Regions from separate parts of the Arthrobacter sp. GQ119 genome, predicted to be linked through region 3. Evidence: riboswitches for the same ligand, from Rfam matches in the RefSeq annotation. Region 3 holds a riboswitch; each other region holds the start of a gene.

Region 1 (5,704 bases), on a different contig from region 3:
GGCCGAGTCGATGTATGTCAGTGGCCTGCTCCAGGCCGCGGCGCTCGACGTCGTAACGCAGCCCGGCTGGCAGACGCACCTGCGCAGCCTCCGCCACCAGCTCCAGTCGCGCCGCGACCTCCTGGTCACCAGCATGCGCGAGCATGCCCCGCAGGCGCATATCGAGCAGGTACCCAAAGGCGGCCTGAACCTCTGGGCGCGGCTTCCCGACGGCACGGACCTGGAACGGCTGACCCGCGACTGCGAGAGCGCCGGGGTCATCATCGCCGCCGGGCGGGAATGGTTCCCGGCCGAGCCGGCGGGCCCGTTCATCCGGCTCAACTATTCGGGACCGAACCCGGGTGCCTTCCCGGAAGGCGTGCGCATCATCGGCCAGTGCATCGAACGCAACGGTCTCTAGGAGCCGACTTTAGGAGCCGCTCAGCGGCTTCCGGGCAAGGCGAGGCAAGGTCCGCCTCGATGAGCTCAATGGCCCGGTTCCATTCCTGTACGGCCACCTCCTTCGTTTCCTACGGTACGGAGACTCCGGCCCATTGACCCGACAATCCCTGCCCGAAAAGATCAGAACCTGGACACAGCAATCCAACGGAGGGACGAAGAAATGGGTGATTTCATCGCGTACCTGGACACGTCCGAGGTCCGGCCAGGCAAGCTCGCTGAGCTCAAGGCGGCCATGGCGGAATTGGCCGAGTTCGTCGAATTGAACGAGCCCCGGATCATCAACTATTCCGTCTACTTCTCAGAGGACGGGTCCACGATGTGCGTCTTGCACTTCCATCCGGATGCGGCATCACTGGAGTTCCACATGCAGGTGGCGGGCCCGAAATTCCCGCCCATCGCACCGCTAATCCATATGCGGTCGATCGAACTCTTTGGCCGTCCCAGCGAGGCGCTCGTGGATCAATTCAAGGCCAAGGCCAAGCTCCTGGGCAGCGGCACGGTCATTGTCCGTGACCTTCATGCGGGCTTCGCCCGTCTGGATTTGGGTTGACGAACACCGCGCCGGCCCGAGTGCTACGAGATGGGGCTCGATGGTTGCCATGAAGTGCGGACATATTCGTACGCGCCCGGACTGGCGAGACGTGGGCCGGTGGGATACTGGTCAGCACAACGGGTGGGGATTGGGGGGAGTTGGGGAATGGTGCTGGACACGGCAACACTGCGGATTGCGTTCGCTGTGATGGCGTTGGCGCTCGGTCTCCTCTTTTACTTCTCCGCCTTCCGCAGCACTCGCTCCCCGTACAGTGCCTGGTGGTGCGCCGCCCTGCTCCTGTTTCTCTGCGGTTCCGCGTGTTTTCTCCTCAACGGCACGCCGCACCAGTGGTGGGCCAATACGCTGGGAAATGTCCTGCTGGTTGCCGGGGCCGGGAGCGCCTGGGCCGGTGCCCGTTCGCTGCGGACGCCGAAATACAACTTCTGGCTTTTCAGCGCCGTTCCCGTCGTGGCGGGCGTGGCTTCTGCCCTCGACAATCCCGGCGAGAACGTCTGGTCCGGGGGCGCCGTTTTTCTCGCGTCGATGTCGCTGATGATTGCCCTCGCCTCACGCGAGCTGTGGCGTTTGGAGCCGGGGTACACTCGGGTCCGCATTCCGATGGCGATCGCCGCAGGCGGTGTTTCAGTGTTCTACCTGGGCCGGCTGATCGTCTTTATCGCTGCAGGCCCCGACAGCCCGACGTTCGTGACGTACTTCGGTTCCGCCGTGACCACCCTGGTTACGATGGTGCTCCTGGCGGTGGTCTCGTTCAGCATGGCCGGTCTCAGCACGGAGCAGCACACGCGGGCGCTGACAACCGTCGCCAGCCAGGACGGGCTCACGGGCCTGCTCAACAGATCGGCATTCTTGGATATGGCGTCCGAACAGCTCCGCCGCGGCCGGGGCAACAAGAGCGGGGGAGCGCTGATCCTCGCGGACCTGGATCATTTCAAGGCCATCAATGACACCCATGGCCACGCCGCCGGCGATCTGGCGCTTCAGGCCTTCGCCGACGCCTGCCGTGCAACGGTCCGCTCCACGGACCTCGTGGGGAGGTACGGCGGCGAGGAGTTCATCGTGTTTGCCCCGGGCGCGAGCCCCTACTCCGCGGAGATCATCGTCAAAGAAATCAGCCGGCGGCTCGCCAAGGGGTCGGTTCCCGACGTGCCGAAAATGCCCACGGTCAGCTACGGCATCGCTGCGGTGGACGCGGGTGTGCTCAGCCTGGACGGACCAATTGCAGCCGCTGACGCCGCGCTCTATGAGGCCAAATCCCTCGGACGGAACCGGGCAGTTCTCGGCTAGCAGAAGAAGCCGGTGCCCCGCTGCCCCCAAGGCAGCGGAGCACCGGCTCCGGCGTAATCAGGCTCCGGCGTAATCAGGCTTCGGCGTTGTCAGGCTCCGGCGCGCACGAAGGTGACGGGGCCGGTGGCGGTCAGCCAGGACAGCGGGTGAACCACGGTCTCGTTGACGCCGTTCATCCCGCCGCTGAGCACCTTGCCGTTGCCCACGAAGATTCCCACGTGGCCGGACTGGACCACCATGTCACCGGGCTGGGGGGTGGACACGACTTTGCCGTGGTTCATGAACTGCATCGGAGCAAGGTCGCCCACTCGGATGCCGGAGGCGCCGAGTGCCTTTTCGACCATCGCGGTGCAGTCCTGGGTGATGCCCAGCTGGGCGTATGCGGCCGACACCATGGAGGCATTCACGCCCCCGGCGGCGGCAGCGGGAGCCTTCGCGGGAGCCGCTGCGGACTGGACGGAGATTTTCGGGGCAGGTACCTTCGGGGCAGGCGCGGCAACGGGGGCTGCGGCAGCCGCTGGAGCGGCAGCGGCGCGCGGTGCCGCCGGCTTTTCGACGACGGGCGCCTGCACCACGGGGGCAGGGGTGGACTTCACCGCGGGCCGCTCGAAGGCGATCTTGACGCTGGAGCTGGCGCTCAGGGGTGCCTGGACCTGGCTGGCGGCCGTGGGCGCTGACGCGGGGGCGGCGTCCTTCTGGGCCGGCGCGTTGGCAGCGTTCGCTGCCATGCTGCCGGTGAAGGCGAGTCCCGATGCCGCGAGGATTACGGCGGCCTGGCGTCCCAGTCCTCCGGCATTGGCCGTGACAGCACGCGATGCGGATACGAACGGATTCGAACGGCCGGCCGCTGCGCGGCGGGCACGGGTAAAGCGTGACGACATGAAGGAGCCTCTCCCGATGCCTGCGAGGTGAGCTGTCGGATTCGGATGGGAGACACCCGGCCGCGCGCCCTGACGAGTTCAGGAACTGCGCGGCTTCACCCCAAGGCCCTTTCGTGCGGGCCAAAATTGGTTTCCCCGTCTCTGCCGTGCATGGTCTGTGAACGGATCCCGGGCAGCGGCAGAGTTAGGCAATCAGCGCGGGAGTGCCTTCCTCGGTGAGGAAGGCACGTCTTCCACGGTACGGGAGCCTTTTCCAAAAGTCACATTAAGGTAACGGAGGCGTGTCGCTCCGTCCGAAGCGTGCTGTTCATGCTGACCGGGCGGAACCTCACCCTGCCGATGCCTACTTCTTGGTCTGGCGGTACCGCTCGATCTGTTTCAGCCGCCGCAGGAGGCTGTCGCGCCGCGGGTGCGGAACGGCGTCGGGCTCCTCGGCGGTGAGGTCGATGTGCTTGGTCCCGTACTGCCACAGGAGGAGGTCATCCAGCAGCCGGTCCGGGCCGGGGGAGTAGCGGTGGTCCAGGGCCTTGCGGACCTCGGTGATCCTGTTGGCACTGAGAAGCCCGGCAAGCTGGACGGTCTGGTTCAGGCCGTGGGCTGCCATGAGTTCGGCGGCCCATCCCCAGTCGTCATCCACCTTGCGGTCCACGTGCGGCAGCAGCGTCCGCCAGACGTCGCGGATGCGGTTGGGTGTGAGCGGGGCGGCGCCGTCACCGTCCATGTCCCAGTAGCCGCGGACCTCCTCGTAGCGCTCGTGCAGGTCCGCGAAGGCGCTCTCCACCGTCTCCAGCATGGCGGCCGTGGCGGTGAACTGGCGGTCGAAATGCGGGGTCCAGGCCCGCGGATCCTCCGCCTTGAAGCGGATGTCGTGTTCGATCTCGCTCCATGCATGCGCGAACACCGTGCGGATCTGGCATTCGAAGAAGTAGCTGCCGTTGGGCTGCGCTTCGGAGTTGAAGACCTTCTGGTACTCCTTGACGGCCTCATTCTGGATGGTCCGCAGAATCAGGTGCCGGCTGGAGTAGCCGTACGTCCCGGACTCGATGGAGCCGATGTCCTTCTCGCGGTCTCCGCGGCAGTCAAACAGCTGCCGCTGCCGCTTGATGAGGTTGGCCACCACCGCATTTTCCGCAGGGAGCTTGGTGATGACGCGGACACCCACCATGTCATTAAGGGTGCGGAACGGGTCGGGGAACTTCAGGACGCGCGGGCCGCCGGGTTCCAGGGGCTCCTCGGTGCGGGAGATTTTCTCCCGGAAGGAGTCCACGGTCTTGGTACGGCCGGTCACGAACAATGGCGTGACCTCGGTGTCCTTGAGCATGGTCCGCAGCATCTGCAGGACGTCCCGGGTGACAAGCTTCAGGGCAGGCCGGACGCGCTCATACAGTTCCACGCTTTCCTGCACGGAGTCGCGCTGACTGACGTCCAGGCGATCCCAGTTGCTTGCCATGGTTCCAAACTATCAAGGGCGTGCGACAGTCGCCGGTGTGACACCGGCAGCGCCACCTCAGCCACTCCCTTCCGCCCGGGGGGAGCCGCGTCCCTGTAGGCTCGGGGCATGGCTGATGTGCGCCGTCGGGCCCTGCCGTCCTCTGGACTGCTGTGGGCGACGGCAGTGGTGACGCCGGGGGCACTTGTTGCCTCCTGCCCACCCGTACTCAAGGAGGATGCAGTGAAGCGGCAGAAGTACCAGTACGGCGACCACCCCAGCCAATGGGGCGAACTCTTCTTGCCGGAACCGCCGCCAGCATCCTCATCACGGAACGGCAAGCGGCCGGCGACCCGAGGCGTCGTGGTGGTCATCCACGGCGGATACTGGCGCTCGCAGTACGGGGCCGAGTTGGGCGAACCGCTGGCGAAGGACCTCGCAGCCCACGGAATGGCGGCCTGGAACCTGGAATACCGGCGGGCAGGCAACGGCGGCGGCTGGCCGCACACCTTCGAGGACGTGCTGGCCGGGATCGACAGGCTCCGCGGAGTCGCTGAAGAGCACGGGCTTGACCTTGCCAAGGTGGTGGCGCTGGGCCACTCGGCCGGCGGCCACCTCGCCGTCTGGGCGGCCGGGCGGGACCGGCTGGCCGGGCTGGGAACTCCGGATGCTGACCGGCAGGTGGAGAGGAACCTCAACGGCGAGGCGGTGCACCTGACAGGCGTGGTCAGCCAGTCCGGGCTGCTCAACCTCGCCCAGGCGGACTGGCTTGACCTCAGCAACGGGGCGGTCAGCAACCTCATGGGCGGTTCATCCGGGAAATACCCCAAGCGCCACAAGTATGCAGACCCCATGAGCGCGGTTCCGCTGGACGTGCCGGTCTATGCGGTGCACGGACTCGAGGACCGCACCGTTCCCATGAGCCAGTCGGAAGCGTACGCCGCAGCAGCCCGGGCCGCCGGGGCGCCGGTCCAAGTGGTCAAGGTTCCGGGCGACCACTTCGCGCTGATTGACCCGAAGGCCTCGTCCTACCGGAAATGCCGCGACCTCGTGCAGGAGTTGCTGGGTTCCTAGGGGGCGAGCAATGGCGCGAATGGATGCCTTCAAGCGTCCACA
Region 2 (5,704 bases), on a different contig from region 3:
AATACGAAATCGAGAAGTACCGGTTGCAGATCGAGTTGCTGAAGTTCCAGTATTGGGGCCAGGACAACAACCGCAGGAACGTGATCGTTTTCGAAGGCCGTGACGCTGCCGGCAAAGGAGGGACGATCAAACGCTTCACGGAACACCTCGATCCCCGGTCGGCACGCACGGTCGCCCTCGGCAAACCATCCGACCGCGAACAGGGCCAGTGGTACTTCCAGCGCTACGTCCAGCACCTGCCAACCGCCGGAGAAATCGTCATGTTCGACCGCTCTTGGTACAACCGGGCCAACGTCGAAAAGGTGATGGGGTTCTGCAGCGAGGAGGAATACCGCACCTTCATGAACCAGGCCCCCATCTTCGAAAAGATGCTGGTTGACGCTGGCATCCACCTGAACAAATTCTGGTTCTCGGTGACCAGGCACGAGCAGCGGACACGCTTCGCTATCCGACAAATCGACCCTGTCCGGCGTTGGAAGCTCTCACCCGTTGATCTTGCCTCGCTGGACCGGTGGGACGAATACACCGACGCCAAGGAACAAACGTTCCTTCATACGGATACCGACCATGCGCCGTGGATCACCATCAAATCCAACGACAAGAAGCGGGGCAGGATCAACGCCCTGCGCTACTTCCTCAACCAGTTTGACTACGAAGGAAAGGACACCTCAGTCGTGTACGATGCCGACCCGCTGATCGTGCGCCGAGGCCGCGAGGCCGGTGGAGACTGAACTGTCCCGTCCGGGCGGTCTATGACCTGCCCAAGCCTTACGCGTCAGCCAGCCGAACGGCACGTCATGCGCATGAGACTACGACGTCGATACCGGGGCCAAGAGTCCGGCGGCGCCTGCGACCGAAAGGACGGCACGGAGATGATTGGCCCTGGTCCAGGGGCGTTCGTAGCTATGCCACTGCCCTTCCAGATGACCATGAATGGAGGTCGCACAGCGTTCTCATTGATTTGTGCCATGGTCGCGATCGCTTCGCCGGGCTGCCGGCGGCACAGGGCGGCCATCACTACCGCCGAGAAGGCCAGGTAAAAGCCGCCGACCAGCGCGGAGCCGGTCCCGGCGGCGACCGGCAACCACTCGCTCACAGCCGGGCCTCGGCGACCGCGACGTCGTGCCAATCAAAGCGAGAAGGCGAGCATGGTGTACGGATCCGCACGGGCGACCGTCAGCCAGGGAAGCCCGCCACAGCTCCTCAGCACCGGGCAGGCAGCGACGGTACGTGGCCCTTCCCCGTACGTGGTGGCCGATGCCGCCGAGCGGGCGCCCACGGTACTGATCGGCCGCGGCCAGTCCTGCTGCACGCCGACCGGCGGCCATCTGGAGCCCACAATGGCCCACGGGGTGCGAACCTGGGGCAACGCCGCCCACGGGGAAACCGTCCTGCTGATCGGCACCTACCAATCAGAAGCGGCGGCCGGCCGGCTGGTGACCTCCGTGCTCCCGGACTTGGCAGTCTTCACTGAAAAGGAAACCGATCCGGCACTGCTCCAGATGCTCGAGCGAGAGCTCACCTCCCCCGGACTGGGGCAGGCGAGTGCTTTGGACAGGGTTCTGGATTTGCTGCTGCTGCACCTCGTGCGCGTCTGTGGTGACCGGGCCGAGTTCGACGTCCCAAGCTGGGCAGCAGGCACCCGCGACCCCTGTCGTTGCCCAGGCACTGACCCTGCTGCACGAGGAGCCGGCCGTGCCGTGGACCGTCGCGGAACTGGCCCGGAGGTCGAGCGTCTCCCGGGCTACCCTGGCTGCCCGGTTCCACACCGCCGTCGGGCAGCCGCCAATAACCTATCTCACGGTCTGGCGCCTGGCTCTGGCAGCTGACCGACTGGCCAGCAGTACCGCCACGACTGCCGTGATCGCCGCCGAGGTCGGCTACAGCAACGCCTTCACGTTCAGCACCGCCTTCACCAGGGCCTATGGCAAAAGCCCGACCAGCTACCGCCGTGCCAGGCGCGGCTAGCTGTCCACAGGCAAGGATGGGTCCGGAGCCTGTCAGCCGAGCAGTTCGGGGCGCTCTTTGACAGCCCGCATGCACCAATGACTCTCTGCGGTGCCAGCCCGGAACGGTGGACCGACCCGATCAGGGCGTACGCCCTTCCACCTGCGGGAGGGCGGCGTGTGTGTCAGGCGTCCGCCCCGGTTGCATCTTCCAGTGTCGCCGGGGCGAAGATGGCCGCCGCCACGTCTTCCCGAAGGAAATAGTTCCGGCGTTCCAAGGGCTCCAGACTGCCGCGCACGACGTAGTAGCCTCGGCCTTCCCCGGGTCCACCCGCGGCCCGGTCGAGGGCATCGACCATGTCCCTGTCCAGGCGCTGGTCCGGGCCACGGTCCTGCAGCACAGCAAGATCTTCCGGCAGCAACGCACTGATGAGTCCCTGAATATCCGTCATGGTAGCTTCCTCGCCGGCACCGCTGGAACGATAACTGATTCCCCCGCGGGCGTGTCCGGGGGTGCCCTGGCCGGTTGCGTCCACAGCGATTCTAGGACCCGGAAGACTTCGCGGCCAGACTTGGCATGGCACTCCCGCCGTGGTAATCAGGGGTTTTAGACACGTCGGACCCTCCATGCCCGTTACCGAAATGTGACTTTTGGTGCGCGGGTGGGCTAGCCTGTAGCGGTGCCCCGGTTCATGCCGGGCATTCCCGGGCAGAATGCCGAGCCCTGCCGCTGACCGGGATCCGTTCGCAATGACATCTGGCAGGGACGGGGGAACCACTTCTTTACCGGCCTTGGTATCCAAGGCCTAGGGGTTAAGTCCACGCGCTCCGATTCACGAGGAGGCAGGACCGGGTGACCTCCCACCCGAACCCGACAGCTCACCCCGCAGGCATGGGAGAGGCAATCCACCATGTCACGTAAGTCCATTTCCGCGCGCCACCGCGCCACCCCCACGGCGTCCATCGCCCTGCGGGGCCTGTCGTATTCCATCAAGTCCAACGCCGCATCCATAGCCAAGCCCGCGGCAGCAGCGGCTGCTGCGTCCGGACTGCTCTTCGGCGTAGGAGCACCGGCACAAGCAGGCACCTACGCTCCCGAGGCCACGGGCAGCACCAGCGCCCAGGCGCAGACCGCACCCCAGGTGCCGGCCGCCCAAAGCCTGGCACCGGTAGGAGGATCTGGCGTAGCAGGCGCATCACACACTGTTGTACCTGGCGACACGCTGGGGGCGATCGCAGCACGCCACGGCGTGAGCCTCGATGCAGTAGTCGCCGAGAACAACCTGTCGCTGGCCTCGGTAATTTACCCCGGCGACCAGATCCTGATCCCGGGTCCCGGACAGCCTGCAGCAGCACCGCAGGCACCCGCTGCCCCGGCTGCGCCGGCAGCACCCCCCCAGCCGGCCGGCATGGGAATCTACCACGCATCGTCGTCGGTCACGCCGGCACCGGCTGCTCCCGCCAGCGGCGTCGGCGCCTCCCTCGTGGCTTCAGCCCGGGCACAACTGGGCGCCACTCAGGACTGCACCATCCTGGTGGAACAGGCCCTGCGCTCCGTCGGCAAATCGGTCGGAGACCTCGCTCCCCTGCAGTTCCACCAGTACGGCACACCGGTGTCCACGCCGCAGCCCGGCGACCTGATGATCCGCGCCGGACACGTCGCGATCTACATCGGCGGCGGGCAGGCCATCAGCAGCGGCATGAATGGCGTCAACGAAACCATCGTCCACCCTGCCTCCTGGCTCGGAGGCTCTACTTTCGTGCGGGTAAACGCCTAAAACGTCAGAGCAAGCATAGACAGTGGCAGGTGCAGCAGCGCCTGCCACTGTCGTATCTGCCAGGGCTGCGCACGGGCCTGACGACGACGGGTCCTCCGGCACAAGTTCCGGAGGACCCGTCGAGCCCTGTCTACCTCAAGTCACGGCAGTGTCGGCCTGGTCAGCCTGCGGGTTTCAGTGCGGTTCGCCAGGCGGCGACGGCCTTGGCGGTGCTGAGGGTCCAGGTGGCGGTGCCGGTGGCGCCGGCGGTGGCCTGGGTCCTGTCGGCCTGCTCGTTGACCTGCCCGCCGCTGGTTTCCCAGCGTTCGGTCCAGCCGGTGGGCGGGGTGGCTGCGGGGTTGGAGCTGTCAAAGCCGAGGCCGCCGATCAGCATCGCGCCGTTGCTGGCCGTGGTGACGCTGCCGACGGCGATGCTGGTCGCCGAGAAGGTGGCGTTGACGGCGGTGGCCACGGTGCTGTCCAGCGGCGTGGTGGTGTTCACGCCGGTGTAGGCGGTGATGCCGCCGCCCCACTTCTGAGCGGTGCTCAGCGTCCAGGTGTAGCTCGTCGGGTCAGCGGAGCCAACGACCCGGTAGTAGGCGAACACGCGGGCGCCGGTGCCGATGGAGAGCCCGCTGGTGATCGCGGTCCAGCCGGACGGGACAGCAACCGTGGGGTTCTTGTCGGCGGTGAAGGACGCAACCAGGACGTCACCGGCCGCCCGGCCGGTCGGGGCCGGCAGGGAGACGGTGGTGGTCGCCGTTTCGGTGGACGCGGTCCTGAAGCTGCGCACGGCGATCCCGGGGCTGGTGCTGACCGGGTTGACGGTGATCGTCGTCGTGCTGGAAGTCGACCCGGCGGCGTTGGAGGCGGTCAGCTTCGCCGTGTAGCTCCCCGCCGTGAGGTAGGTGTGGGACGGGTTCTGCGAGGTTGACGTGGCGCCGTCACCGAACTCCCATGCCCACGACGTCGGCGAACCGGTGGAGGTGTCGGTGAAGTTCACCGCCAGCGGGACCGTGCCCGAGGTCGGCGTCGCGGTGAACGACGCGACCGGCGCGGTCGGCCCGGGCGGCGGCGCCGTCCCGCCCGGTTTGAGGGCGGTGCGCCAGGCGGCGACGGCTCTGGCGCTGCTGAGGGTCCAGGTGGCGGTGCCGGTGGCACCGGCGGTGGCCTGGGTCCTGTCGGCCTGCTCGTTGACCTGGCCGCCGCTGGTTTCCCAGCGCTCGGTCCAGCCGGTGGGCGGGGTCGCAGCCGGGCTGGAGCTGTCGAAGCCGAGGCCGCCGATCAGCATCGCGCCGTTGCTGGCGGTGGTGACGCTGCCGACGGCGATGCTGGTCGCCGTATAGGTGGCGTTGACGGCGGTGGCCACGGCACTGTCCAGCGGCGTGGTGGTGTTCACCCCGGTGTAGGCGGTGATGCCCCCGCCCCACTTCTGCGCGGTGCTCAGGGCCCAGGTGTAGCTCGTCGGATCGGCGGAGCCAACGACCCGGTAGTACGCAAACACCCGGGCGCCGCTGCCGATCGAGAGCCCGCTGGTGATCGCGGTCCAGCCCGCCGGGACAGCAACCGTGGGATTCTTGTCCGCGGTGAAGGACGCCACCAGGACATCCCCGGCCGCCCGGCCCTCCGGAGCAGGAAGGGAAACCGTGGTGGTCGCCGCTTCGGTGGACGCGGTCCGTGTGCTGCGCACGGTGATCGAGGACGAGGTGCCGCCGTCGGGGTTGACGGTGATCGTCGTCGTGCTGGAATCGGAGCCGGCGGCGTTGGTGGCGGTCAGCTTCGCCGTGTACGTCCCGGCCGTGTCATAGACATGGGACGGGTTCTGCGAGGTTGAGGTGGCGCCGTCACCGAACTCCCAGGCCCACGACGTCGGCGAACCGGTCGAGGTGTCCGTGAAGTTCACCGTCAACGGGACCGTGCCCGAGGTCGGCGAGGCCGTGAACGACGCGACCGGCGCGGTGTCCCCGGGCGGGGTGCCCAGGCTGCGGTCCGAGAACCAGT
Region 3 (5,704 bases):
GCGCCATGGAGGTGCCGGAGGTTTCGTCGGAGCCAGCCGTAAAGGAAACCGCGAAGGAACCGGCCGCCGAGGAAGGCTGAACGGCGAACGGTGCCGTCCGGGACACGAGCCCGGACGACGCCGTCGAACGCTGATGCTGCCTGTGGCAGCGGCGCGGGGAGGCTACTTCTTCAGCTGGCCCACCACGTAGTCGATGCACTCCAGCAGCGCCGAAACGTCCGCAGGGTCGATCGCCACGAAGGTCGCAATGCGGAGCTGGTTGCGTCCCAGCTTGCGGTACGGTTCCGTGTCGACGATGCCGTTGGCGCGCAGTACCTTGGCGATGGCCGCGGCATCGATTGAGTCATCAAAGTCGATCGTGGCGATGACGTTGGAGCGTTCCGCGGCGTTGGCGACGAACGGCGTGGCGAACCCGGAGGCCTCGGCCCACTTGTAGATCCGGCCGGCGGAGTCGGCGGTGCGGCCGGCGGCGAAGTCGAGGCCGCCGTTGGAGTTGAGCCATTGCACCTGCGCGTCGAGGGTCACCAGGGTGGCCAGGGCCGGCGTGTTGTAGGTCTGGTTCAGCTTCGAGTTGTCGATCGCCGTTTGCAGGTCCAGGAAGTCCGGGATCCAGCGGCCGCCGGCCTTGATCCGCGCGGCACGCTCCAGCGCGGCGGGGGAGAAGAGACCCAGCCACAGGCCGCCGTCGGAAGCGAAGTTCTTCTGCGGTGCGAAGTAGTAAACGTCGGTCTCGGCGACGTCTACGTCCAGCCCGCCGGCGGCGGACGTGGCGTCCACGAGGACGAGGGAACCTGCGTCGGCGCCGCTCACCCGCTTGACCGGGGCGGCAACACCGGTGGAGGTCTCGTTCTGCGGCCAGGCGTAGACGTCGACGCCTGCCTCTGCCCGGGGCTCGGGGCAGGTTCCCGGCTCGGACTTGATGATGGACGAGTCCGCAAGGAACGGGGCCTTATTGGTGGCCGCGGCAAACTTCGAACCGAACTCACCGAAGGAGAGGTGCTGGGCCTTCTGCTCAACGAGGCCAAAACTCGCCACGTCCCAGAACGCCGTCGAGCCGCCCACCCCGAGGATAACTTCGTAGCCCTCGGGGGCGCGGAAGAACGTACTGAGGCCCTCACGGACCGATCCGACAAGGTTCTTCACCGGCGCCTGGCGGTGGGACGTGCCCAGGAGCGTGGTGGCGGCTGCGGACAGCGCCTCGACCTGCTCGGGCCTGACCTTGGAAGGTCCGGCGCCGAACCGTCCATCCTTGGGCAGGAGGTTTGCTGGGATAGTGATGCTGGTCTCGCTCACAGGGGCTCCAATTTTCGGCATGGACTTGCGGATCGGCGGGGACAGTTGGTGACCGGCGGTCAGGTACGGCTGCCCGCGAAGGCCCCCTTTATTCTGCCTGAGACGCGGAAATCCCGGGAACCGCGCCCGTCACAGTCCAGTCATTGAGACGCGGCGGTTTATCCGGAGTAATTCAAAATAGGCTAAGCTTTTGGTGGACGAACGGGCGGACAGCCGGCGTTGCTCCGCCGCCGGATTGGGGCCGCGGCGGCTGGATGCCGGGCCGCCAGACGAGGGGCCCGCGGTACCGTGGGAGAACGCAAGTACTGTGCTCGAGGAGCTGAGCTGAATGACGGATCTGATCGATACCACGGAGATGTATCTTCGGACCATTTTGGAGCTGGAAGAAGAGAACATCGTGGCACTGCGTGCCCGCATCGCCGAGCGCCTCCGCCATTCGGGTCCCACCGTCTCCCAGACCGTCGGACGGATGGAGCGGGACGGGCTGGTGGTGGTTACCGGCGACCGGCACCTGGAGCTGACGGAAGTAGGGCGCAAGCGCGCCACCGAGGTGATGCGCAAGCACCGGCTGGCCGAGCGGCTGCTTGCCGACGTCATCGGCCTGGACTGGGCCTACGTTCATGACGAAGCGTGTCGGTGGGAACATGTGATGAGCGAACGCGTGGAACGCAGGATCTATGAGATGCTGAATCACCCCACAGAATCGCCCTATGGCAACCCCATTCCCGGGCTGGCTGCGCTGGGCGGCGAGCCGTCGGGTACCTTTACCGACGGCGACCTGAACCTGCTGGACGCCATGGGCAGTTACGGCCCGGACTCGCGGGTGACCGTCAGCAGGCTCGCCGAACCGATTCAGGTCGAGCCCGAACTCCTGCAACAGCTGGACGAGGGCGGGATCCGCCCGGGCGCGACCGTGTCGCTGGAACGGGTCGGGGAGTACATTTCCGTGCGCGTCCCTGGCATCGACGGCGCCCTCGAGTTGCCGCCCGAAGTTGCTGCGCACGTGTTTGTCCGGGTGGCCTGAGTCACCTCCGGTATAGATTTGTCCGACATCAGCTGGCAGGACGACCCACCACTTTTGCACAACCAAGATAACGGAATTATTACTGCCCGATTTAATCACCTATAGTTAAGTCGCAGCGCCGATACCAAAGCGTTACCTGATCCGGAGCCGAACTCTGCCAGCGGATCAGTCGCTCGAAACACCTTCTGGCAGAGGCGGAGGAACCACAACTGGCCGTTCAACACGGCCTTGGGGTGAAGTCCGCAGCAGCAAGCCACCTTCCACAGACGGAATCTCCGGATACCCCTGTGCCAAAAAAGGCTTGTCATTGCGGACCGGGTCGATCAACTCTCTGACCCGAATCCGACAGCTAACTTCGCAGGCTACCCAGAGAGGAACCGTTCTTGACCATGCAGAATGCCCGGGGCCGCCGCCGCGCTACCGGCTCCGCTGCGGAGCCCCGCACGCCCGTAGCGGTCGCCGCTGAGCGACCCCGCGATGCGCAGCGTCAAGCGCGGAAGCAGCGCAGTCCTTTCCGTCAGGTCGCTGACTTCGCCGCTGCCAGCGGAGTTGGCCAGAAAGTCGGGGTGGCTCTTGCCGCCTCGGGCCTCCTGCTGACGGTCACAGTCCCCGCCACGAGCCCGGTCCTGGCCACGGCCGACCACAGTGCCTCCGCCGGCGCAGGTGCCGCCACGCCGCAGCCAGAGGTCTCCGCCGAGGCGGCAGCCAAGATTGACTTCAGCCGCACCTCTGTGGCGACAGCCGGCGACCCGGACGGCAAGCTCAAGCAACTCCTGAGCGCCCAGTCCGCCGGCAGCATTAGCCGCGCGGCCTCCGTCGGCAGCCTTGGCTCGCCCTTGGCGACCATGGTGAAGTCCTCGCCCTTCGGATACCGCGTGAGTCCTATCACTGGCGGCGCCGGAGAGTTCCACCGTGGCCAGGACTTCGCGGCCCAGTGTGGGACAGAGGTGTACGCAGCGGCCAGCGGCACGGTCACGTATGCGGACTGGCACGAGTTCGGCGGCGGCAACAGGGTTGTCATCGACCACGGCAACGGCCTCGAAACCACGTATAACCATTTGTCGTCATCGAGCGTTCAGGTTGGCCAGAAGGTCAGTCGGGGCGACGCGGTGGCACTTAGCGGGACCACCGGCGCATCCACCGGCTGCCACCTCCACTTTGAGGTGATGGTCAACGGAGAAGTCGTTGATCCCGAAGGCTGGCTGTAAGCAAAGCCGATGGAGAACTCTCATATTCCCGTTACACGCCGTGACCTGAATGTGACATTGCCTCCGAACTGTTGTACCGTCTAAACCGCGTCAACTTTTCCGAAGTTGACGCCCTTGAGTGGATTGCCTAACTCTGCCACCGCTCAAGGTCCGTTCGCATTACATCGTCTGGCAGGGGCGGGGGAACCAATTTTGGTCTTCGCAAGAAGGCCTTGGGGTTAAGTCGCAAAGCTTCCCAGGAAGCGGCGCGGCCGGGTGACTCCCATCCGAATCCGACAGCTCACCTCGTAGGCATTGGGAGAGGCTACCTTCGTGTCTTCACGCCACAATCTTGCGCGCCACCGTGCGCAAACGGTTCGTAAGAACCCGCTGGACTCCGTGTCCAAGGCAGTAAGCGCCAATGCAGGCACAGTAGGTCGTCAGGCAGCAGTCATTGCGGCCGCTTCAGGACTCGTCCTGAGCGCCGGCATGCCGGCCAACGCATCCGACGCCAACATCGGTGTTTCCGCCTCCGCTGAGTCCGGATCCCAGGCGACACAGCTTGCTGTGACCGCCGCGCCCACCGCAACCGTCTCCTTCGAGCGTCCTGCCGTTACCACCGAGGCAGCCCCCGTCATTGAGACCGTCGCCCCCCAGTCCAGCGACGACACGGCCAGCCCCGAAGCTGCCGTGGATACCCTCGCGGCCGAGGCCGGGAAACTGGTTGACGCCGCACGCTCGGGCGCAACGTCAGGTCTTGCGGGCATCGCCTACACCGGCATCGGCAGCCCGTACGTCTGGGGCGGCACCACTCCCAGCGGCTGGGACTGCTCCGGCTTCACCCAGTGGGTCTACGCACAGGCGGGCATCAGCATTCCGCGCGTCAATGCGTGGACAGCCATGAAGCCTACGTCGACTCCCGCTCCCGGCGACCTGGTCATGCAGAACGGCGGTGCCCACGTTGGCATCTACGTTGGCAACGGCATGATGATCAGCGCGCTGAACCCCTCGCAGGGCACGATCCTGCATGCAGTGTCCGCCACGGGCACGTCCTCGTTCTACACCCTTCGCTAAAACCCCCATTCGAGACGATTCGGCGTACCCCCAAGACGCCGGCGCGTCGCTAAACCGCGGCCTGCTACAGCGGGACGTGGAACACGAAAGAGAGAAATCATGACTACACGTGCGACCATTGCACGCCACCGCGCCGAGGTCACCAAGACCAACTCGCTGTCCGTCATTGCCAAGGCTGTCGGCGACAACGCCGGCGGAGTAGGCCGTCAGGCTGCTGTTATCGCTGCCGCCTCCGGACTCGTTCTGACCAGCGGCATCGCCGCCAACGCCGCAGAGACCAACGTTCAGCGCGATTCGGCTTCCACGTCCACCCTGGAAGTCCAGTCCCTGGCGTCGGCGCCGATTTCGGCAGCATCCAGCATCGCCATCTCCTACGAGAAGCCGGCGATCACCACCACCCCGGCCCCCGTCGTTGAGGCTCCCGAGCCGGTCGTCAACGTCCAGGAAGCTGCGCCTGCCGTGGAAGCCCCGGCCGTCAAGGCTGCTCCGACAGTTCAGGCCACGGCGACCGTGGAAGCTGCACCTCTTGCCAACACGTCCTCGGCAAGCGGCAAGGGAGCTTCCATTGCCGCAGCTGCCTACGCCCAGCTGGGTGTCGCACAGGACTGCACCGCACTCGCCACCAACTCGCTGGCTGCTGTGGGCGTCCACTACCACGGCTGGCCGGCAGGTTACCTGTCCTTGGGTCGCACCGTCAGCGCTGCCGAAGCCAAGCCGGGCGACCTCGCCTACTACGAAAACGGCGGCATGGGCCTGGCCCACATCGCTGTCTACGTGGGCAACGGCCAGGCTGTACACGGTGGCTGGAACGGCGGAACCACCGCTCTGTTCAGCGTGAACGTCGGCTCCGGCCCGGTCTTCATCCGCGTCGGCGGCTAAGCCACGAGCAAAGGCTTAAAAGGACCCCTGCCTCTGAGGCGGGGGTCCTTTTGTCTTAAAACTGCCCGGGCTGAACACCGACACGCCGTGGCCGAATGTTAGGCCGATTCGTCGATATACGCTAAGAGTGTTTACTCTTGTGGTGTCGATCCATAGCCCGGACATGCAGAGGGCAGCCGGCCCTCGCGCCTCTGCCGGGTGCGGCCGTGAAGAGGTATGCGCATGCGCACGCTCGTTCTTAATGCTG
Region 4 (5,704 bases), on a different contig from region 3:
GGCCCTGGAAAAGGATGCCGCAGCGGCAGGGAAGGAAGTCAGCGACTTCACCTGGCAGGTTCCGTACCTGCCGGTCGACCCGAAGGACCTGGGCCGCAGCTACGAAGCCGTCATCCGCGTGAACTCGCAGTCCGGCAAGGGCGGAGTTGCCTACCTGCTGAAGAACGAGCACAGCCTGGACCTGCCCCGCCGCGCCCAGATCGAGTTCTCCAGCGTGATCCAGAAGCGCACCGACACCCACGGCGGCGAGGTCAGCGGCGCCCAGCTGTGGCAGGTGTTCCAGGACGAATACCTGCCGTCCGATTCGTCCGACCGGCAGTGGGGCCGGTACTCCTTGGGGACGGTCAAGACCGAAACCGATGACAACGGTTCCATGACCCTGCACACCACCCTCACAGTGGACGGCGCCCAGGTTAGGCGCACCGGCACCGGCAACGGTCCCATCGCCGCGCTGCTGGACATCCTCGGCCAGGACGGCGTGGATGTCAGGGTGCTGGACTACAGCGAGCACGCGCTCTCGGAAGGCGGAAACGCCCGCGCCGCTGCCTATGTGGAATGCGCCGTCGGAGAACGGGTGCTGTGGGGCATCGGCATTGACCCGAACACCAGCATGTCCTCGCTGAAGGCAGTCGTCTCGGCCGTCAACCGCGCCATCCGGGACGCCCAGGCCTAACCCGTGCAGGTGCGCCGCCGGCAAACGGACGGCGGCGCACCTGCACGCCGGAAAGCAGGGTTTTCCTGCAGACAGTGCGAAGATTAAGCGTGGTCCAACAGTCATTTGCAGCGCGTGCCTACCGCGATGAGGCCGTAGTGCTGCGCACCCACAAACTGGGCGAAGCGGACCGGATCATCACGCTGCTGACGAAGCACCACGGCCAGGTGAGGGCGGTCGCGAAGGGCGTCCGCCGCACCAGCAGCCGCTTCGGCGCGCGTCTTGAACCCTTCATGGTGGCAGACCTGCAGCTGGTATCCGGCAAGTCCCTGGACATCGTCACCCAGGCCGTCGCCAAGGGGGCCTACGGCGGGAACATCGCCGCCGACTACGGCAGGTACACGGTTGCCGCCGCCATGACGGAGACCGCCGAAAAGCTGACAGACGTCGACGGCGAGGCCGGCACCGCGCAGTACAACCTGCTCGTCGGCGCGCTGGCGGCCCTGAGCCGCGGGGACCACACGCCGGAACTGATCCTGGACTCCTATCTGCTGCGTGCACTGGCCACCGGCGGCTGGGCCCCCAGCTTTACCCGCTGCGCGCGCTGCGGTGCGGCAGGGCCGCACAACGCCTTTTCAGCGCCGCTGGGCGGCATGGTCTGCGGGGAATGCCGGCCGCCCGGATCAGCGGCCCCGGCCGCCGAGACGGTGGCGCTGTTGGGTGCCCTGCTCACCGGAAACTGGACGACGGCGGATTCCTCCCTGCCGCTGCACCGGCGGGAAGCGGCAGGCCTCGTGGCCAGTTACCTGCAGTGGCATCTTGAACGTGTCCTGAAATCCCTCAAGCATGTGGAGCGTACCTAACAGTGTCCTTGGGAAAGAAGACCACCCCTGCCAGGCGCCGGACCGCCCCTGTGATGCCGCCGTATCCGCACCCCTCCGGTGCTGTTGCCCCGGCGATCCCGGCGGAATTCGTGCCCCGGCACGTGGCGATTGTCATGGACGGCAACGGACGGTGGGCCAATCAGCGGGGGCTGCCCCGCATCGAGGGCCACAAGGCGGGGGAGCCTGCGCTGCTTGACGTGGTGGCGGGCGCCATCGAACTCGGCATCAAGTACATCACCGTCTACGCATTCTCCACGGAGAACTGGCGGCGGTCCCCGGAGGAAGTGCGCTTCCTGATGGGATTTAACAAGGATGTGCTGCGCCGGCAGCGGAACCAGCTGGACGACTGGGGCGTGCGGGTGCGCTGGTCCGGCCGCCGGCCCAAGCTCTGGGGATCAGTGATCCGCGAACTGGAAGAAGCCGAGGCCTATACCGCCGGAAACAGCACGTGCACGCTAACTATGTGTGTTAATTACGGTGGCCGCGCCGAGATTGCCGACGCCGTATCGGCCATCGCCGAGGACGTCGCCGCCGGACGGCTCAAGCCCGGTTCCATCACGGAGAAAACCGTCCAAAAGTACCTCGACGAACCGGACTTGCCCGACGTCGACCTGTTCCTGCGCAGTTCGGGGGAGCAGCGGTTGTCCAACTTCATGCTCTGGCAGTCGGCCTATGCGGAGTTCGTCTTTCTCGACACGCTCTGGCCGGATGTGGACCGCCGCACCCTGTGGGACGCCGTGGGCATCTATGCCCAGCGGGACCGCCGCTACGGGGGAGCGGTGGACGCTGCCAAGACTCCCGTGGCGGCCGCCACCCATCAGCCCGGGTAGGGTCGGGGCTTCACCCACACGACCTTAGAAGAAGTTTCCCTGGAACGCTGCACTGCTACGCGCGCCCAGGATTTGAGGCTGTGGTTTGCCAAGCAGAATGGCGGCCTGCTGGTGGTTTTCCATGGCTCTCGGTGAGCGTACCAGTTGTGCGCGTGCCAAGAAGCCTTGCTCAGTGAACCGGGTGGCGACTCCCTCGGGGGAGTGCAATTTTGCTTCAAAGCTGAGACCGGGATGGAGCTGCTGCGCGACCCGGGTCATCTCCGGGGACAGGTCCACACCTGTGACGTTCAGTCCCGTGCGCGTCAGGTATTTGCTCATCCGTCCGGCGCCGCATCCGGCGACGATCATTAATCCCTTTCTTCTCCTTCTGCAACTGCAACACGCCATAGTCTTCGTAACGAATTTGTAACTTCCTGTTTTTCTTGGTTTCATGGTTGGTACCACATACCTTCACCAGGTATGCGTGTACCCGCTTCGCCAAACCCCGCCGGCGGTACATGAACCCATCACTCCAGGCGGGGGCGGAAGACCCATGAATGACGCCTTTGGGCGTCTTGGGGTGAAGCCTGGCCCTGTCACTGCATGCCTGTGAGGCGCGCGGCAGGGGAGGCCGGACAGTCCACTCGTCCGAATCCGACAGCTAATTTCGCCGGCGCCGAGAGGACCTACGCTGTGCCTTCCCACGACAAGCACGCCCTGCGCCGTGCCATTTTCTTCCGCACATCCAGTAAGGGCCGCCGCCGGGCAGCCTCATCCCCAGTGCCAAGGCCGCGGGGCCGCGGCCAAAAGCTGGCTGTTGCGGCGGCGGTGACAGGAATGATCGGCATGACCGTACTCTCCACGGCTCACGCCGCGCCAACAGGGATCTTGGCCACGGGGGAGGTTCCTGCCAGTGCAGTGGCCGCTCCGGCCGCACAACCCTCCCTGCTCGCGGATGCAGGATCGTCACTGGTTTTTGACCAGCCCCAGGTCAAGTCCTCCCCGGCGCGGAAAGCGGCACCGAAAGCGGCACCAAAAGCGGCGCGGAAAGCGGCATCGAAGCCGGCGCGGAAACCGGCACTGAAGGCCGCACCCAAACCGGTACGGAAGCCGGCACCGAAACCCGCCCGGGCTTCCGCGCCTTCGGCAGGCCTGCGGGCACCGCTCGCCTCGATGATCGTGACTTCCCAATATGGGCACCGCGTCAATCCCCTGACCGGGGCAATCGGCGAATTGCATACGGGGCTTGACTTCGCCGGGGCGTGCGGCACGCCCGTTTTGGCTGCGGCCAGGGGAAAGGTCACCGAGGCAGGCTGGAGCCCGTACGGGGGCGGAAACCGGATTGTTGTTGACCACGGCAAGGGACTGAAGACCACCTACAACCATCTGGCCAGCATCGGCGTTTCCAAGGGCCAGACTCTGGCGCCGGGTGGCCGGATAGCTGCTGTCGGAACGACCGGCAGCTCCACCGGCTGCCACCTTCATTTTGAAGTCATGGTCAATAACAGGACCGTCAACCCCGCCAGCTACCTATAGGCAAACAGGGCGGTTTCCGGGTTGCACCTCGCCACTCTCATGGCAGCCGACCGATGGATTCGTCCTCAGCGGCAAAGCCGTGGATCCACCGGGCCAGCCGCCGGTAGGCGTCCGCGCGCACCTCGGCACGGGACAGGAAAACATCGTGCAGTGCGCCGTCGATCCGCTCCACGGACACGCTCTGGCCCAGTGCGAGGGCCCGCACTGCGATGACGTTGACGTCCAGTACTGCGTCCGTCCTGCGCATCTCTTCGGTCCAGAACGGCCCGGTCGCACTTGCACCGGAAATCATCACCAGGATGGGGATGCCGATACGGAGCCCGCGGGCAACCTGTGCCTGGCCGGCCAGGACTGCGCTGAGCCAGCCGGCGCGGACCGGAAAGGCCATGGGAGGCCGGTACTTGTCATCAAGGGTCCATTCCCCTTCGGCTGAGTTGCTGATGCTGCGCCAGTAGAAGCCGCGCTCGGGCAGGCGGAGCACAGCCTCCGGCCGGAAGCGGGCGAGGGGCTCCACCATTGTCCAGGCGGCCCGCCGGACCAGGGAACTGCCGTGCATTTCCAGCCACGGACTGTTCAGGACAAGCTGTGACACCACGCCCGGATTCCGGCTCACCCACAGGGCCGCCACGAGACCGCCGGTGGAGTGCCCCATCATCACAAGCGACAGCGGCGCCGCGGGCTCCATCGCCGTGATCATGCCGACGGCGGTGCTGATTTCGGCGTCGTAGTTTGCCAGATCGGCAACGTACCCGCCGTGCGCCTCGGGGCGCAGGCTGCGGCCGTGGTTGTGCATGTCCAGGGCAAAAAACTCGAAGTCCTGGCTGTTCCAGAAGCGTGCCAGTTCAACATTGAAAAAGTAATCGCTCCAGCCGTGCAGGAACAGCACTGCCCGGCGCCGGTGCCGCTCGCCCTGCGCAGGAGGCGGCGCTGGGTCCGCCGCAGACGGGGCGGGGTTGTCCAAGGGGGCATACCGGACAAGCGTCGCCGTCCGTGTGACGCCGTCGCCGCCCACGGCCTCGAAGGCAAAGGATTCGAAGCCCTCGCCGAGGATGTCGCTCTGCCACTCCATGGCACCAGACTAGACGCGCCGTCGGTGGTCGACACGTGCGTGGCCGGTTTGGTCTGCACCGCCGAAGACGGAAAACTAGAGGCATGCGCGTATATCCCACTTTCTTCAGGCTGGCCTTTTCATGGATGGACGCCGAACGCGCCCACAAAATCGGCTTCAAGGGCATCCGGCTGGCCCATGCCACCGGGGCGGGCCGGCTGCTGGCACGGTTTACGGCCCCGCCCGCGTCCCTGCAGACGAATGCCTTTGGGCTCACCTTCCCCTCGCCGTTCGGGCTCGCCGCCGGCTTTGACAAGGAAGGCCACGGCATCGAGGCCCTCTCGGAGCTCGGCTTCGGCCACGTGGAGGTGGGTACCATCACCGGCCGCGCCCAGCCGGGCAACGAACAGCCGCGGCTGTTCAGGCTCATCGAAGACCGTGCGGTCATCAACAGGATGGGATTCAACAACGACGGCGCTGCGGCCGTGGCCCCGCGCCTCAAGTCAGCCCGGGCTGCCCTGCAACGGCGTCACCCCAAGGTTCGTCCCCTCATCGGCGTGAATATCGGCAAAAGCAAGGTTGTGGAACTTGACGACGCTGTGGAGGACTACCTCATCAGCGCGCGCAGCCTCGCTCCGGCTGCGGACTACCTCGTGGTGAACGTGAGTTCCCCCAACACGCCGGGCCTCCGGCTCCTGCAGAACGTGGAGACCCTGCGGCCCCTTTTGACGGCTGTGGGGGAGGAAGCTGACAAAGCGGCCGGCCGGCACGTGCC

Evidence for each region. A riboswitch is a leader RNA that binds a small molecule or an ion and turns the genes downstream of it on or off. The one in region 3 is predicted to bind cyclic di-AMP.
Region 1: linked by a shared signal. The riboswitch ahead of AC6CH3_RS02440 (NlpC/P60 family protein) and the one ahead of AC6CH3_RS14150 (M23 family metallopeptidase) in region 3 are both predicted to bind cyclic di-AMP.
Region 2: linked by a shared signal. The riboswitch ahead of AC6CH3_RS20185 (LysM peptidoglycan-binding domain-containing protein) and the one ahead of AC6CH3_RS14150 (M23 family metallopeptidase) in region 3 are both predicted to bind cyclic di-AMP.
Region 4: linked by a shared signal. The riboswitch ahead of AC6CH3_RS15725 (M23 family metallopeptidase) and the one ahead of AC6CH3_RS14150 (M23 family metallopeptidase) in region 3 are both predicted to bind cyclic di-AMP.

Annotation. Positions count from the first base shown of each region.
Region 1 is NZ_JCAXEA010000002.1:113,122-118,825, forward strand. It holds gene AC6CH3_RS02425 (aminotransferase-like domain-containing protein) at 1-400, shown strand, start outside; gene AC6CH3_RS02430 (hypothetical protein) at 602-991, shown strand; gene AC6CH3_RS02435 (GGDEF domain-containing protein) at 1,139-2,278, shown strand; gene AC6CH3_RS02440 (NlpC/P60 family protein) at 2,368-3,159, opposite strand; cyclic di-AMP (ydaO/yuaA leader) riboswitch at 3,167-3,350, opposite strand; gene AC6CH3_RS02445 (GTP pyrophosphokinase) at 3,503-4,609, opposite strand; gene AC6CH3_RS02450 (alpha/beta hydrolase) at 4,832-5,662, shown strand.
Region 2 is NZ_JCAXEA010000026.1:62,401-68,104, forward strand. It holds gene ppk2 (polyphosphate kinase 2) at 1-731, shown strand, start outside; gene AC6CH3_RS20170 (cupin domain-containing protein) at 1,149-1,829, shown strand; gene AC6CH3_RS20175 (helix-turn-helix domain-containing protein) at 1,750-1,968, shown strand; gene AC6CH3_RS20180 (hypothetical protein) at 2,132-2,398, opposite strand; cyclic di-AMP (ydaO/yuaA leader) riboswitch at 2,685-2,852, shown strand; gene AC6CH3_RS20185 (LysM peptidoglycan-binding domain-containing protein) at 2,858-3,724, shown strand; partial or broken gene AC6CH3_RS20190 (PKD domain-containing protein) at 3,885-5,704, opposite strand, start outside.
Region 3 is NZ_JCAXEA010000014.1:90,203-95,906, reverse strand. It holds gene AC6CH3_RS14165 (DUF3027 domain-containing protein) at 1-80, shown strand, start outside; gene serC (phosphoserine transaminase) at 163-1,293, opposite strand; gene AC6CH3_RS14155 (iron-dependent transcriptional repressor DtxR) at 1,622-2,317, shown strand; cyclic di-AMP (ydaO/yuaA leader) riboswitch at 2,487-2,696, shown strand; gene AC6CH3_RS14150 (M23 family metallopeptidase) at 2,701-3,525, shown strand; cyclic di-AMP (ydaO/yuaA leader) riboswitch at 3,664-3,833, shown strand; gene AC6CH3_RS14145 (C40 family peptidase) at 3,904-4,578, shown strand; gene AC6CH3_RS14140 (NlpC/P60 family protein) at 4,678-5,457, shown strand; gene AC6CH3_RS14135 (HNH endonuclease) at 5,680-5,704, shown strand, end outside.
Region 4 is NZ_JCAXEA010000016.1:117,611-123,314, forward strand. It holds gene leuA (2-isopropylmalate synthase) at 1-673, shown strand, start outside; gene recO (DNA repair protein RecO) at 763-1,515, shown strand; gene AC6CH3_RS15715 (isoprenyl transferase) at 1,518-2,366, shown strand; gene AC6CH3_RS15720 (class I SAM-dependent methyltransferase) at 2,391-2,714, opposite strand; cyclic di-AMP (ydaO/yuaA leader) riboswitch at 2,859-3,033, shown strand; gene AC6CH3_RS15725 (M23 family metallopeptidase) at 3,192-3,881, shown strand; gene AC6CH3_RS15730 (alpha/beta fold hydrolase) at 3,919-4,950, opposite strand; gene AC6CH3_RS15735 (quinone-dependent dihydroorotate dehydrogenase) at 5,034-5,704, shown strand, end outside.